4 regions of the Lysinibacillus zambalensis genome follow, and region 2 is predicted to be linked to each of the others. Evidence: riboswitches for the same ligand, from Rfam matches in the RefSeq annotation. Region 2 holds a riboswitch; each other region holds the start of a gene.

Region 1 (4,218 bases), on a different contig from region 2:
TCTTCACTGCTATTTAGCTGATCCAGCATATGGTGAAGGTGTAGCAAAAGCTATGGGTCTTTCATTAGAAGGTATGGATCTTACAAATCCATACGTGAAACAACCAACTAACGTTTAATTCTCCACATATTCCAACTATTATTGATATCCAAATCCAACTTTTTACTCCATGTGAAGGGCGACCTCACATGGAGTTTTTTTATCTTAATGACAAAATGAGAGCGCATCACCGGAAAGGAAATCAACCTATATACATGCCCCCTCTTGATGATGAACCAAAATAAGGCTCGTGCCTATGAAAAACACGAGCCTAGTCTAATAATTATTGATAAATTTGACTGCCCGCCTTTTTAAATTCCTTCGCCTTTTCCTGCATACCCTTATGGATAGCTTCAGTCGTATTTAGATCTTTTTCTTTTGCATAAGTACGAATATCCTGTGAGATTTTCATACTACAAAACTTAGGTCCGCACATTGAACAGAAGTGCGCAGTTTTTGCTCCTTCTGCTGGCAATGTTTCATCATGATATTCGACTGCACGCTCTGGATCTAACGAAAGGTTGAATTGATCGCGCCAGCGGAATTCAAAGCGTGCCTTAGATAGTGCATCATCACGTTGCTGTGCCCCCGGATGCCCTTTCGCTAAATCAGCAGCGTGTGCAGCAATTTTGTACGTAATAACCCCCACACGAACATCATCACGATTTGGTAAGCCAAGATGCTCTTTAGGCGTTACATAACATAGCATTGCCGTACCATACCAACCAATCATTGCAGCTCCAATGGCTGATGTAATATGATCATAGCCCGGAGCAATATCTGTCGTTAGTGGTCCTAACGTATAGAAAGGAGCTTCCTTACATACCTCTAACTGCTTGTCCATATTTTCTTTAATAAGATGCATCGGCACATGCCCTGGTCCTTCTACCATCACCTGTACATCATGCTCCCAGGCAATTTGCGTTAATTCCCCTAGCGTTTCCAGCTCCGCAAACTGAGCCTCATCATTTGCATCTGCAATAGAACCAGGACGTAAACCATCACCTAAAGAGAAGGCAACATCATAGGTTTTCATAATTTCGCAGATTTCTTCAAAATGAGTATATAAGAAGCTCTCTTGATGGTGATATAAACACCATTGCGCCATAATCGAGCCTCCTCGAGACACTATGCCAGTTACACGATTAGCCGTTAATGGCACATAGCGTAGCAATACCCCTGCATGAATCGTGAAGTAATCTACACCTTGCTCTGCTTGTTCGATTAACGTATCACGATACACCTCCCACGTTAAATCCTCTGCCACACCATTTACTTTTTCTAGCGCTTGATAAATCGGCACCGTTCCTACTGGCACCGCAGCATTACGGATAATCCATTCACGCGTCGTATGAATATGCTTACCCGTCGATAAATCCATAATGTTATCAGCACCCCAGCGTGTAGCCCACGTCATTTTTTCTACCTCTTCTGCAATAGAGGATGACACCGCTGAATTTCCAATATTGGCGTTAATTTTCACGTGGAAGTTGCGTCCAATAATCATTGGCTCTGCCTCAGGGTGATTAATATTAGATGGCAAAATTGCACGCCCCGCCGCTATCTCTGAGCGCACGAACTCGGGATCCATATTTTCACGAATCGCTACAAACTCCATTTCTGGAGTAATAATTCCCTTTCGTGCATAGTGAAGCTGCGTTACATTTTTGCCTTTTTTCGCACGTAAAGGCCTTCTAGATAAATCCGGAAACACATTTTCATTCATTCGTGGATCATCAGCTTTGCGGAATCCGTTATCTTCTGGCTTGATCGTACGACCTTCGTATTCCTCAACGTCACCTCGTTCTTTGATCCATGCACTACGTAAAGCTGGCAATCCTTTCGTAATATCCACCTTATGTGCAGGTTCAGTGTACGGGCCACTCGTATCATAAACACGCACTGGTGCATTTTCCTCTTCACCAAAGCTTCCTGTCGTCGGACTCAAGGCAATCTCACGCATTGGCACTAAAATATCTGGTCGAGAACCTTCTACGTAAACTTTTTTACTTCCTTCAAAACTTGACATAATCGTAATATTCTTTTCGCTAATTGTTGTCATAAACTACTTCGCTCCCTTTTATATTAATATAAGGACCGAATCTAGCTCACCCAACAAAAATCAATTTCGCCTTGGCGTAATTGCGTCCGGATTTTGAATTGTGCCCGCACAATTCATTCCTTTTAAAATCCGTGACATCCGCCGGAGGCTTGTCTTCATTCAGCAGGCGTTTGGGCACCTACTAGTTAGGAAGCTTCACCGCATACATTTCATCACCTGGAAAGATAGGAGTCTTCTGCTGAATGAAGACAAAAAGCCGAATCCAAAAAAATTTTGGATCCGGCTAAGAATGTAAAGGTATAGTTATTGCAAATAACGTAGTGTGCAATAATGGTTAACTTTCCCACGCTGGTATGAGCCAGATCAGGTCCAAAGGGTCAAGAAACCTCTATGCGTTTCCCTCTCAGCCTGACTCATCAGACTCCCCTAGTTAATACTATTAAGTTTGATGCTAGTGTAGCAGATATTGCTAATAGATGGAAGCTTCATTTGATTATTTTTGGCACATTCATCAAGAATCAGCGTCAGATTAGACTTTGGCGCACAACTTCACGTTATCTGATGAGTTCATATGCTTTGAAGATTTATCGGAACAAAATCTCATTTTATCGGAACAATTTTAGTTTTTATCAACTATGGACAATCAAATGAGCACCTAGCCATTAGGTAAACAACAACTCCGCTACATAAATCACAATTGTCACTGTAATACAGCTCACAATCGTTGAAAATAAAACTGTTTGTGCAGCAGTTGCCGATTCTACGTCATATTCTAATGCCAGACTGGAACTATTTCGCGATGTCGGGAACGAACTAGCTATAAAAAGTGATTGTGCCACGACACCGTCAAGACCAAGAGCAAAAATGATAAGCAATGCTACGGCAGGCCCTATGATTAATCGTGTAAAACAACTAATGTATACCATCTTATTAAACATAGATTTTATTTCAAGTTGGGATAGCTGTGCCCCTAAAGTTATTAATGCTACAGCGATAAAGCCATCTGCCACATGGTCTATCGGAATTTTTACGAACTGCGGTATAGGGATATTAAAATAGTTCATAGTAACGCCAATAATAAGTGCATGAATAATAGGCATTTTGAGGAAATCCTTCAAAATTGACATACCTGATTTTGTTGAAGAAATTAAATTGTACAAGCCGTAAGTATACGTCGTCATATTTTGAAATATAACGAGAATAACTTGAATCGCTACCCCAATCGGCTGAGTCACGAAAATCATTTGGGCAACTGGAATACCATAGTTGCCTGAATTAATAAGGACAACGCTATTTTTAAACACCGCAGCCTCTGTTTTTACTAAACCGAGCCCCTTTGCTAGAAAGTGACTAAGGACCATTTGGCTTCCGATAAAGAGTAGAATAAAAAACGCAACTTCCCCAAGTACAGACAATTCTATACTCGTTTCATATAAATTCACAAAAACAGCTGCTGGCATAAAGCAGTATGTAATAAGTTGAGATAGCGCCTTTAAATTAAAACGAAATTTCCTTTGTAAAACTGCGCCAAGTACTAGAAGCACTAAAATCGGAGCGACAATTTGAAAGAAAATCATACCGAGATACACCATAGTGTTGTCCCCCTTTCCTCTCCTATAGTAGTGCTGTTTGTAAACTCGGTCAATGTACTTCAGCGTTCACTCATCCTGTCTTTTTCATCATGTTCAAACAATAGCAAAGGCTCTTGGAAGGATGATTTACCCTCTCAAACTACGAGTTATTAAAATAATTGAAGGAAAAAGGCCTATTATTTCATTAAATTAATATAGTAAAATACCCCATTCGCGCACTAAACTGAAGAAATATATGATATATTATCCATTAAATACAATGATTGGAGCGACAAGAAATGAAGAATAAAGTATTTTCTACTTTTATGGCTACCGCTATTACAGCAACCTTAATTGTGCCTGTATCAACTGCGAATGCCACTTCTAATGATGTATCTTTAAACCACTCAGTTCAAATCGACGGGCAAGTAGCTGCAGCCAAAACAAAGGGACAAAATGTTACTATTACCAGCATCGCTAATGATAAAGTACGCACATCCAATGGCCAATTTAAAATTAGTAAGTCATTGAAGCCCCTCTTAAACA
Region 2 (4,218 bases):
GATGAGCTACTTGTGTCAACGGCAGCCTTGTTTTTATGTGGAGTGCTACTTGTCGGTATATTATTTATTAAAAAAAATCCTGCCTACCAAAAATAAATTGGTAGCAGGATTTTAGCTTTTTTATTGTTCATCAAGTGAAGTTAAAATAATTGGTTTGTCTTTTGTAACGATAATTGAATGCTCGATTTGAGCAACTAATGATTTGTCTGGCGTAACGAATGTCCAGCCATCACCAGACTCCACAATATGCTCTGCTTTCGCTGAGATAAACGGCTCAACTGCAAGAACCATGCCTTCTTTCATAATTGTAGAATCCCATGCATCATAATAGTTCAAAATATGGTTTGGCTCATCATGTAAAGAACGACCTAAACCATGTCCCGTTAGGTTCATAATCACTGTTAAATCATTAGCATATGCTTCACGCTCAACAGCTTTTCCGATTTGGTTTAATTTTGATCCAGCTTTTACTTTTGTCATCGCACGATCAAAAGCACTTTTGGCTACGCGACACAACTTTTCTTTATCCTCATAGCCTTCACCAACTACAAATGAAATGCCTGTATCAGCAAAATAGCCGTTTAATGAACCAGATACATCTATATTGACGATATCTCCCTCTTTAATCACACGTTCACCTGGAATACCATGTGCGACTTCCTCATTAACACTAATACATGTGTATCCTGGGAAATCATATTCCCCTTTAGGTCCAGAAACTGCTCCGGCCTCAGCAAACATACGACCTGCAATTTCATCTAGTTCTAGTGTTGTTACACCTGGCTTTGTAGCAGCCTTCATTGCTTCACGAATTTCAGCACAAATACGGCCGATTTTTTTAAAGGCTTCAATCTCTTCTTGCGTTTTTACAATCATTTTTAACGTCCCTTTCATCTAATATCTACTATTTAATATAACATAACTTTCTATGCTTAAAACGCTAAACGCTTTAAATATTATATGCCATCATAAATTATAAAGTGCCGAAAACAGGCTTATCTCCATAACGTGAGATTGATTTCCGTTCCGGCTGGGCCCTTTATTGTTGCTGTCGCTACGCTTTCGCACAGATAAAACATTTGCTGACGTTTCGCTTAACTCTTCTTTTTTATTTTCCGCTAACCGAATCTTTAACTAAAGCCACTTCTAACTACGCTCACCCTTTTTTCCTAAAGGCTGAATCTAACTATTTCACAGTTCAAGCATTAGAAAAGACAAAAAGCACCTTTATTCAGATGCTTTTTAAAAAGATTCAGTGGTTTACTGTTATTCAACTGACAATAGGTGCTTAAACATGACTGACTTTGAGTTCTCTTAGAATTAAAAGAACACCAATTCCATAAACAATAGACATCGCTAAAGGTACTAGAGTGAAAGCTTGACCAACAAAGAAGCCACCTAAAATTAGAGCAGAAAGACAGATTCCTAAAGTAACAAATAAATAAGCTTTGCTTTTATAAATCCATATGTAAGGCAGAAAATGAGAGCCTGCTAGTAAGCCAATTGTGAAGGGCAGGTATTCAGGTATTTTCATATACACAATTATAAATACAGGTATATAAAAAGCTTGAGGAGCTGCTACTATCCCACTTAAAGTACCTAAAGGGTTGTCAATAGAGAGTAAATTAACCCCCAGAATTTTACTAATGACCATCCCAATAGGAAAAATGACACCTAAGCCAAATATCCAAATCAAACGTACAGCTTCTATTGGGAAAACTAAGGGCATTAGGGTGAAAATTAAAAAGACAACGGCGCCAGAAAGCAAAATGGGGTAACCTTTTTTTGCTTCAAATATAATTTCTTTTTGTAAATTTTCAAGTGTTTTATTCATTAACGCACTCCCTTTCGTAAAATCGGCAAAAGATTTATATAATATACCATCCTTCAACTATTTTTACCATTGATTATTCAACATAGTAATTTTCGGAATAATTGAAAGCTATGTAGAAATTGCTTAGGAAGGGCAATTTAATTACTGCACAGTTTCTTGATTTAATCTGTCTTTATGTTTTAATAGCAACAATCTTTAACAGTCTAAAAATAAAACCCTTCACTCATGTGAAGGGCATAATAATTATGATTTTCGTTGCATTAATTGAGGTGCTGCTGTAAATAACAGAACACCGACAATCGCTGTTAAAATCGTTGCTGGTAGCATATATGTTCCATTATAGATGATTGAATAAACCCATGCATTTTGATCGCCAGCATACTCTGCGAAAAATACAGCGCCCCCAATGGTATGTGCTGCATAACGTAAAAAGCCCGCTAATACCGTTCCTAAAATAATATAAAGAGCCATTTTCTTTTTGTTTAAATCTTTTGCAGCCTCAAGCACTGGTCCACGTACAACGGCCGCTAAGCCAACTACCGTAAAGGCAACACCATAATCAAGTGTTCCTTGAAGCCAATGTATAATATAGGCGCCAAACATTGTTTGCATAATACCAATAAGTAAACCCGTTACCATGCCTGGAATAAGACCCCAGCGAAATGCTATTAACATTATTGGCACCATTACGAGACTAACAGAGCCTCCTTGTGCCCATACTTTAAAGGAAACCTGATCGAGCACAAGGCCAATCGCTGCGAATATCGCAATTTCCACAAGCATTAATAGTTTTTTATTGTCCATAATTATTCTCTCCTTTGTTCCGATGTAGGATACAAGAGCAGGAATAGAAATCAGTTGGCAAATATGTCCCTATCTAGCATCAATAAAGATAAAAAAAACGATGCCAGGACAGAGCCTCACATCGTAAAAGTGTCGGTTTCTATCCACATCCCTACGCAAGCGTTAACTTACAGGTTCAAAGAGTTAAGGCATTACGTGCCCAGTCTCAGCTGACATCATCAGCTCCCCTTGTGGTCGTTACATCTTAATTTAGTTTAACAACCTCATTGTACGCAAACACTGTAACGATTACAACCTCTTCCACATTAATTTTTTTGAAACTTTACTGTTTTTCATGCGTAAATATTTAAAAAGGAGGTACAACTATGGAGAACAAAAAAATTTTATCTGCCTTTAGTTATCTAAGTATCTTTTTTGCACCCTTTATTGTGCCATTAGTCGTTTACTTTGTTTCAAAAGATAACGATGTAAAGAGTCATTCTCTTCGAGCACTAATATCACATTTAATCCCAGTTGCATTTGGAATAATATTTTTTGCAGTCTTTATTTTCTCAACTTTATCATTCAACACTTTTGAACCAGATTCAGGTAGTAGTTCTTTTCTTATCATTTGGTTAGTTTCATTTGTGATTTACATTCTTGTTTCAATCGGAATTGTCATTTGGAATATTATTCAAGCAGTTCGCGTTATCCGATAAGTTTCATTTCAACCTTGAACAGAGAGTACTAAAAGGAGCTGTTATTTTTTGAAAGTATCTAAAGTTGTCAAAACCGCCGTAAAATTAGCACCAATCGTTATTCCAATTGTTAAAAAAGTAATCGCTGCAAAAAAAGGAACAAATCCTACCGTAACTAAAAAGTAATAAAAAGGCGTATTTCCACACATCGGAAATACGCCTCTTTTTTATTTCACTTCAAAATATGTTTGACTATGTCCGTTCATTGTTTTTTCAACATGCAACACTGCAGGCATTGTAGCTTTTAACTCTGCAACGTGTGAAATGACGCCAATCATGCGTCCAGAATCTTGTAAATCAATAAGAGTATCAATCGCCTTATTTAATGCCTCTTCATCAAGAGAACCAAAGCCCTCATCAATAAACATTGTTTCAATACGGATATTACCTTGAAAGCTTTGAATGACATCTGCCATCCCAAGAGCAAGACTTAAAGAAGCATTAAACTTTTCTCCCCCTGATAATGTTTTTACATCACGTAATTGGTCTGTATAGGCATCATACACATCTAGCCCAAGTCCACTTTGCTTAGCATGCTTTTCTAAACGATCTGAACGTCGTAGCTCAAATTGACCGTTGGATAAATGATAAAGCCGGACATTTGCTGCCTCTGTAATTTTATCTAAATAATTGATTTGAATATAACGCTCAAAGGACAGCTTTTTCGCATTTTGCCCATTTAACATTGCATAAAGTTCTTTTACTCGTCCCGCTTCTTTTTCAAGTAAGCGTATTTCCAGCTCCGCTTCCTCTACTTTTTCGATAAAGTCTGCGCAAGCTTTCGCAAATCCTTCCATCTGCTGCAATACTTTAAAGGCTTCCTCATAGGTTACACGAAGCACC
Region 3 (4,218 bases), on a different contig from region 2:
GTTGTAGATACTAAAAGTTTACCAAATGAGCTTTCTAGTTATTTACAATACAATGCAATCATTTTTGATAATGTGCCAGGACATTTAGTCGGTGAGGCAAAAATGAATGTCATTGAGCAAGCAGTGAAAAATTTTGGCGTCGGTTTTACAATGGTTGGTGGCGAAAATAGCTTTGGCTTAGGCGGTTATTTTAAAACACCAATCGAAACTTTACTACCTGTTGAAATGGAGATTAAAGGTAAGGAGCAATTACCATCATTAGGGTTGGCAATCGTACTTGACCGTTCTGGAAGTATGTCTGGAGCAAAGCTAGAGCTTGCTAAGGAGGCTGCTGCTCGTTCAGTTGAAATGCTACGAGATGAGGATACGCTCGGGTTTATTGCCTTTGATGACCGACCTTGGGAAATTATCGAGACAGGGCCACTTGGCAATAAGGAAGAAGCTGTAGATACGATTTTATCTGTAACGCCAGGCGGGGGTACTGAAATATATGGTTCACTTGCTAAAGCTTATGAAAATCTAGCAGATTTAAAACTACAGCGTAAGCATATTATTTTATTAACGGATGGACAGTCACAGTCGGGCAACTATGAAGACTTAATTGCACATGGAAAAGAAAATGGCACGACTCTTTCAACAGTTGCAATTGGTCAAGATGCAGATGCTAACTTACTTGAAGCACTCAGTGAGATGGGGAGTGGGCGTTTTTACGATGTTGTTGATGAGCAGACGATTCCTTCTATTTTATCTCGTGAAACTGCCATGATTTCACGCACCTATATTGAAGATAATCCATTCTACCCAACTATATTTAATGCCTCTGGCTGGAATACGTTATTTGCAAATGGGGTACCTAAAATGAATGCTTATATAGGTACGACAGCAAAGCAGGGGGCCACTATTATTGCAAAAAGTGAGAAGGAAGATCCCGTACTTGCAGAATGGCAATATGGCCTTGGCAAAACTTATGCCTTTACGTCTGATTCGACAGGAAAATGGACGGGAGACTGGGCAAGGTGGCAAAATTGGGGTGCATTTTGGCAAACGCTTATTTCTAAAATGCTACCAAGCTATAACGATGTTGCCTACGATGTACGTCTAGAATCGGACGGCTCCTTTGTCATTACTGACCCAACAAATGAAGCGGCATTTTTAGATATTGTTGCTGTCAATGAAGCGGGTGAGGAACTTGAAACACAGCTTGAGGCAATTTCGGCATCACAAGTTCGAGCAGTCGTGCAAGCAGAACCAGGACTCATCTTTTTCCGCATTGCCGATGAAGAGCAAGCTATTTACCAGGCTGGTTTAAGTGTACCTTATAGTGCTGAATATGAATTACGTCCAGTGAACGATAAGCTAGTCAAAGAATTAACAAAGCAAACAGGCGGCTCTGTTTTGAAAGAACCGAGCGAAGTATTCCGTGAATTTACTAAAAAAGGAGCGGAACGCCAAAATATCGCAACATGGCTTTTATTAGCAGGGATGCTACTATTCTTCATTGATATTACCATTAGACGCTTTGGTTGGGGTTTCCTAACAAGACCGAAGAAAAAAGATCAGCGTGTAGAGGAAAAACCAATACAGGCAGAGGACACAAATGTTGCCCAGCTATTAAAGGGCATGAAAAATCGACATTAGCAATTAAAAAACGATGGTTCAACGCTTTATAGCAATGAGCCATCGTTTTTTGTCATTCCAAGGCTATCATCAATAGTTGGATGACATTTACAAAGTAGGTGGTTAAAATAGGGAATATAGAATTCCTGCAAACTATTAGTGCGGTCAGATATACTGTATTTTCAAAAATATTCCGATAAATCACTCATCCCTTCAAAAAGGATTTATGAATTATAAAAGAGTATTAAGGTTAGTTACAAATACAGTTTTACGTAAATTGCTAGCAATGACAATGCCTAATACAGCACCAATAGTACTTGAAGTTAAAAAGGCTGGCATAAAAAATAAAGAAGCTACAGATGTCCCCATTAATAAATGTGCGTAAGGTGCGGCAATGAGTGAGGCAATTATACCTGTTCCAAACATTTCACCGATACCTGCGAGCCATTGTTTGCCGCTGTATTTATAGGCAAGAGCTGCACATAAAGCACCAATAACACTGCCGGGTATAGCTAATAATGAGCCTGTGCCTGTTAAAATACGAATAATGGCTGTGATAAAGGCGACCATAACAGTTGGCACTGGTCCAAGAATGATCGCGCCAATTACATTAATGGCATGCTGTACAGGGTAGGCACGCGCAATGCCTGTTGGTATTGAAACGAAGGTAGAACCTGCTACGGCAATTGCTACTAATAAGGCCATGATTGTTAATTTTCGAATTGACATAATTTCCACTCCTATTTAGTATTTTGTGAATCGCTAATTAACTAGAAAAAAGCCGCTCCCTAAAAGCATTAGGAAGCGGCCTTGCATTTAAAATAGCAAAAAGCAAGTGTCGCCACTTCCCTCCGCTAGTGTGAACTAGATCAGGTTCAAAGGGTCCGTATATGACAATATACGTCTCAGCCTTTTAAAGACTCCCCTAGTGGTAAACATTTAATTGTTAGTTTTTCTCCTAATAATGTAGCACACTACTAAAAATAGTCAATAACTTTTCAGACTAATTTGAATCAGGGTGCATAAGGTGTGGTGCTTTTTTCATTGTCCAAATAAGGGCAAGGAAGAAGCAAGCCATTAAAATAATAGACCCGAAAATATAAGGACTGTTCATATTCCAATCGAATAACATACCTGCTAAAGCTGGACCAATCATATTACCAAGACTCATATACGCATTATTCAGACCAGCTGCATAGCCTTGTTCATTTTCAGCAAGCTTTGAAATCAGTGTGTTGACAGCTGGGCGAATCAATGTCGTAGCTGTAGAGAAGATTGTCGCTACAATTAAAATAAGTGCAAACCCGGATGCGAATAATATTAAGAAAATCGAAACGGCTGCAATAAATAAATTGACTAACACTACTTTCATTTCGCCGAAGCGATTAAACAGCGGTGTAATAACAAACATCTGTACAACAACACCAAAAGCGCCGCCCATTACTAATATAATGGCGATATCAGTAGGTGTATAATTAAACTTTTCTGTAACAAATAATGATAATGTTGTTTGGAAGTTAGCAATTCCGAAAGAGAATACAAGCATGATAATTAGCATGACAAAATAAGGCATTTGGACTGAACGGGCCATCTGCTTTACAAGATTATCCTGCTTCTGCGCTTTTTTCGCTGTGTTCGGTTTTGTAGCAGGTAATAAAAAGAACGATAAAATAGCTGCTAAGATAGCTGCAAATCCAGCAGTATAAAATGGAAAGTGTAAACTAACTTTTGAGAGGAATCCACCGATACCTGGTCCGATCATAAAACCAAAGGACATTGCTGCCCCTATCATCCCCATACCTTTTCCGCGTTCCTCGTACGTTGTGACGTCAGCCACAAATGCCATTATAGGAGGTGCGACAAATGCAGATCCAAGGCCACCTAAAAAGCGTGCCAAGAAGAGCATCCACACATCTGTAGATAGCCCGAAACCAATTTGTGCAAGGCCTGTAACTATAAGACCGAAAATAATGAGATTTTTACGACCGTATTGATCGGAAAGATTCCCAGCAATTGGAGAAAAAACAAATTGTGCTAAGGCGAACGTTGCAATCAACATGCCAAGTACTTGTCCTGCAGCACCAAATAGTTGTAAATACTCAGGCATGACAGGAATAATAATTCCGATACTCCCCATTGCGATAAACATATTAAACATTAAAATATATAAAGCCGCCTTATTAGACTTCTGCTGGGTCATCGAATACCCCTTTCTTTATTCAAATATATTACAGTCTACCACAAGGCTTGTACGTTTACTATTGACTATAAGTCTGAAATAAGAGACTTATTTATGGGGATTCTAATTATTAAAACAAGTTTCTGCACCAGTCTTCCCTTGGGATTCTCTTCCAGATAAACAAAAAAGCTATTCTCAACGTAATGTGAGAACAGCTTAAGTTTATCGAATACTCATTTTAAATTCTAAAAACAGCTCATTGTATTTACCCAAATAATCAGGGCCTAAGTTTTTATAAACTTCTAATGTTTTACGTTGTTCTTCAGAAGGATAGAATCGCTTATCAGATACAACTTCCTTATCCATTAACTTCATCGCTGCAATATTAGGGGAAGAGTAGCCTACATAATCAGCGTTTTTAG
Region 4 (4,218 bases), on a different contig from region 2:
TTTATTACTGACAATTGCACGAATAAACGATACCCGTTGTTGCATACCACCTGACAGCTCATTAGGATATGCATTTACAAATGCTGCGAGCCCCACTTTATCTAACCATTCCTTCGCAACGTTAACATTAGGTTTTCCATGAAGCTCCTCGACCATCGTGACGTTTTCTAGGATCGTCCGCCACGGTAATAAACATGGCTGCTGAGGCATATAGCCAATCGTCCCTCTTTTTTTCTGGATATCTGTGCCGTTTAATAAAATAGCACCTTTATCTATAGAAGAAACACCACCAATTAATTGAAAAAGTGTACTTTTCCCACTGCCTGACGGACCGATAATCGCCACAAATTCCCCGTCCTTCACCTCAAAAGATAAACTACGGATAACTGGAAGGGAATCAAAGGATTTATCAATGTTTTGAATGCTTAGCATAGTTTCCTCTCCCCTTCACAACAAGTTTTTCTATTAATCGAATAGCACTAAATAATAATAAACTTAAAAATATGATAGCGAAAATCGCTACAAATACACGATCCGTTCGAAATGAAGACTGTGCCAATGTCATATAAACGCCAATCCCCATTTTCGCTCCTAACCATTCCGCGATAACAGCCCCCATGACGCTATAGGTAGCAGCAATCTTTATGCCTGAAAAAATCGCTGGATACGCATAAGGCCATTCTAACTTCCAAAAGGTTTGGGCTTTCGTAGCACCTATCATCTCAAAATAATGCTTTAGCTCAGGCGAAGTTTGACGAAAACCATCCATTGCCGAAATAACAAGAGGGAAAAAGCACACAAGACAAATAATAATGAGCTTTGGCAATAAACCGAAGCCAAACCAAATGATTAATAATGGTGCTAGGACAAGTACTGGGACATTTTGCGACATAATGAGAATAGGGTAAAATAGCTCCCTTATAAACGTAAAACGATGTAATAGCACCGCAACTGTGAGCCCACATAATATCCCGATAGCAAGTCCAAGAAGTGCTAATTGTATAGTAGCTAAAGCATGAGGCACAAACGTCTCATACGATTGAAAGCCCTCTTTCAAAATGGCACTTGGTGCAGGCAAAAGCCAATGTGGAATATCAGCAAAACGGACAATTAGTTCCCATATGAACAAGAGGAAGGCGATAAAAATTATCGTCCTTCCTTGTTTAACAGCCTGCTTCATTACTTATATTTCTCCGTTAGCGTATCCATTGTAATACCGGATGGCTGATATAAAATTTTCACTTGCGTAATGACATTGATTGCGCCAAGCTCGATCATCTTGGCATTCATTTTTTCAATAATTTGCAGCAAAGTCGTAAGCTCGCCTTCCATTGTCGTTTCTAATGGATGAACTTCATATTTCACCCCTGAAGCATCGATAACTGCAATTGCTGCATCGACAAACGGGATCACATCTTCATATGTTTCAGTTTTCGGGATAATTTGTACACTTATTAAAGAGTTTGCCATATTACTTTGTCTCCTTTTTCGGTAAAAAGTCGTTTGTAAATGCTTGTTTTGCGTTAAATTCGCCCTCTAAAACTTTGTTGTCGGCCATCCATTTCGCGTAGTTTTCCCAGACAGCTAATTTTTGCTCGCCCCATTGTGCAGCATCGTCTTGATACTTATCTGCTAACCATTCCTGACTTTTATGCACAAGGTTCTTATCTAAATCAGGTACCGCTTCTAGTAAACTATCAGCTGCCTCATTAGGGTGTTTTATTGCATATTCATAGCCCTTTGCTGCAGCAGCGACAAATGCTTTTACCGTCTCAGGATTATCCTGAATCATTTTTTCATTTGTAGCAAGTACAGGTGTGTAATAGTCTAACTGCTCACTATAATCTGTTAAATAAAGCATGTTCAGCTTTTCGCCACGAAGTTCTGCTTCAATACCTGTCCATGCATAATAAATCCACGCAAAATCAATATCTTTTTTCATCATTGTGAAGAAATCTAAATCACCTGCATTGACGATATCTAACTTATTAACATCTGCATCTTCTGTTTGCATTAGTGATTGTAGTACAGCCTTTTCAAGCGGTGCACCCCAGCCACCGTATGTTTTCCCTTCAAAATCCTTTGGTGACGTAATGCCTTTTGATGCGGTAGATGCGAAGCCAGAAGTATTATGCTGTATAATCGCTGCAATCGATACTAAAGGTACATCCTGCACACGAGCCTGTGTAATTCCTTCCTGATAGCTTACGCCAAACTGAGCCTTTCCTGATGCTACAAGCTGATCAGCACCCGTTTCACCAGGTAATAAAATATCAACATCTAAGCCTTGTTCCTTAAAGTAGCCAAGTTTTTCAGCTACATATAAACCTGTATGATTTGTGTTCGGTGTCCAATCAAGAACTACCGATACTTTTGTTAATCCTTTAGCATCCTTTTTAGTTTCTTTTTCGCTACAGCCCACTAAAGTTAATAGTGCAGCTATTAGGACCAATAACCATTTTTTCATGCTGAATCCTCCAAGTTAGTAGTGTGAAAGTGTTCATGAATGAATGTCTTTACCAGAAGAAACCGTTCACGGTCTGTTTACACGTAAGGTATGTGCATGCAACAAAAGTCTGAAAACATAAAAAACGCCTAGGATTCCTCCCAGACGTTGTACAATCAGTATCAAAAACTTTCTTTTTTTGAATAGATGTTCCCTACGCTGGTACGAGCCAAATCAGGTTCAAAGGGTCAGCGTCTATCGGACACAATCTCAGCTGGCAACTACCAGCCCCCCTACATTCTTTCGATATGAACTTTTCGAGATTATTATAACCATATCTATCCGTAAATGACAAGGGTCTGTTTATCGATAGCGCTGAATTATTATTTAAACAGCCTCATTTGTAAAACGTTCCTTCAAGAAAGCAAAGTAAAATTCACCACTGTAACGGAGGCATCATGCTTTTAAAGTAATTTATAACTAAAAATACAAAAAATTCTTTCATTATATTGACAATGGAAACAAATTACAATAAAATTTGATTGATTAATCAATCATTTATTATGAAAGGAGTATCAACATGAATTCGATACTTACTAATGATGAAAAAAAGAAAAGAAAAAGATCTACAATTTTAGACGCCGCTATTAAATTATATAGTGAAAATGGTTTTGCAGAGACCAAAGTGGCCGATATTGCTAAGGAAGCAGGAGTTAGTTTTGGCTCCGTATTTACGTATTTTGATTCAAAAGAAGTACTTTATGAAGCAGCTATTTTAGAGCCATTGGAAAAAATCAAACCATATTTTATTGAGATACAAGAACACTTTAAAGGTGAGCCTCTTGAAATAATTAAGGAAATGATAGATTGTCATGTGCAACTTTTTGCAACGAGAAGTGAATACTTACGTTTAATTCAACAGGTTCTTGCAAGACCTGAACGATTTCCAAAGCTTTTTAAAGAACTAGATGATTTTGTAAAATCATTTCTAGACTGTATTTATCCGGTTATTGAAGCAGGTCAACGGCTTGGTTACTTTTATGAAGAAGCACCTTCATTAATTGCTGAGTCATACTTATCCATCTTAAACGGAATGCGTTTAACGTTTATTGATGAGTATACAAACACGGTGTGGAAGGATATAACGAGACAAGCTCTAAGATTATTTGGACCTATTTCTAATTTATAAACATTCTCTATCCTTCAGCCGTACCTATAAAATTAGGAAACTCAAATAACAGGGCGGAATCTATAGACATATTTTGTTCCCTATGAAAAATAGTTTGCATGATTTTCTTTTTGGCTCCCCTACCTATGTAGGACTCAAACTGGAAAACATAAAAGAGTCAATGAGACCACCACTTCCATTAGGAATTCTATCGGAAAAAACTATTACTTAAAGTTCGAGGAGTGATTATATGAAATTGAGAGATATCCATCCCAACATCAAACTTCGCCTAGCCATGCAATTTCTAGGCGGCCTTATTTCTATGGCTGTTATCCCTTTTCTCGCTATTTATTTTACTCAAAATATCGGCGCTACTAAAACGGCTTTTATTCTTATAATTATTGTCATTAGTGGGGTCATTGGAGGGTTTATTGGAGGGCATGTTTCTGATAAAATCGGACGAAAAAAATAATGATTTATTCTGAAATTGGTCTATTGCTTTCGTATCTGTTTATAGCACTTTGTAATTCTCCTTGGTTTAACCTTCCTTATATTTCTGCAGCATTCTTCATCATCAATATGTTTTGTGGAGGCATGTTTCAGC

The links. A riboswitch is a leader RNA that binds a small molecule or an ion and turns the genes downstream of it on or off. The one in region 2 is predicted to bind thiamine pyrophosphate.
Region 1: linked by a shared signal. The riboswitch ahead of thiC (phosphomethylpyrimidine synthase ThiC) and the one ahead of thiT (energy-coupled thiamine transporter ThiT) in region 2 are both predicted to bind thiamine pyrophosphate.
Region 3: linked by a shared signal. The riboswitch ahead of thiW (energy coupling factor transporter S component ThiW) and the one ahead of thiT (energy-coupled thiamine transporter ThiT) in region 2 are both predicted to bind thiamine pyrophosphate.
Region 4: linked by a shared signal. The riboswitch ahead of ABNX05_RS01255 (ABC transporter substrate-binding protein) and the one ahead of thiT (energy-coupled thiamine transporter ThiT) in region 2 are both predicted to bind thiamine pyrophosphate.

The regions. Positions count from the first base shown of each region.
Region 1 covers NZ_JBEGDG010000029.1:15,920-20,137, forward strand. The annotation lists gene ABNX05_RS23440 (catalase) at 1-118, shown strand, start outside; gene thiC (phosphomethylpyrimidine synthase ThiC) at 323-2,101, opposite strand; TPP riboswitch at 2,425-2,539, opposite strand; gene ABNX05_RS23450 (AEC family transporter) at 2,764-3,693, opposite strand; gene ABNX05_RS23455 (S-layer protein) at 3,972-4,218, shown strand, end outside.
Region 2 covers NZ_JBEGDG010000016.1:72,466-76,683, reverse strand. The annotation lists gene ABNX05_RS18620 (TspO-related membrane protein) at 1-96, shown strand, start outside; gene map (type I methionyl aminopeptidase) at 121-876, opposite strand; gene ABNX05_RS18610 (DUF7010 family protein) at 1,289-1,834, opposite strand; gene thiT (energy-coupled thiamine transporter ThiT) at 2,078-2,638, opposite strand; TPP riboswitch at 2,770-2,877, opposite strand; gene ABNX05_RS18600 (magnetosome magnetite crystal formation protein family) at 3,004-3,336, shown strand; gene ABNX05_RS26565 (hypothetical protein) at 3,385-3,501, shown strand; gene ABNX05_RS18595 (AAA family ATPase) at 3,543-4,218, opposite strand, start outside.
Region 3 covers NZ_JBEGDG010000003.1:180,206-184,423, reverse strand. The annotation lists gene ABNX05_RS06570 (VWA domain-containing protein) at 1-1,638, shown strand, start outside; gene thiW (energy coupling factor transporter S component ThiW) at 1,849-2,346, opposite strand; TPP riboswitch at 2,447-2,554, opposite strand; gene ABNX05_RS06560 (MFS transporter) at 2,621-3,817, opposite strand; gene ABNX05_RS06555 (ABC transporter substrate-binding protein) at 4,019-4,218, opposite strand, start outside.
Region 4 covers NZ_JBEGDG010000001.1:265,813-270,030, forward strand. The annotation lists gene ABNX05_RS01240 (ABC transporter ATP-binding protein) at 1-432, opposite strand, end outside; gene ABNX05_RS01245 (ABC transporter permease) at 410-1,180, opposite strand; gene ABNX05_RS01250 (thiamine-binding protein) at 1,180-1,470, opposite strand; gene ABNX05_RS01255 (ABC transporter substrate-binding protein) at 1,472-2,467, opposite strand; TPP riboswitch at 2,641-2,751, opposite strand; gene ABNX05_RS01260 (TetR/AcrR family transcriptional regulator) at 3,027-3,635, shown strand; gene ABNX05_RS01265 (hypothetical protein) at 3,865-4,086, shown strand; gene ABNX05_RS01270 (MFS transporter) at 4,086-4,218, shown strand, end outside.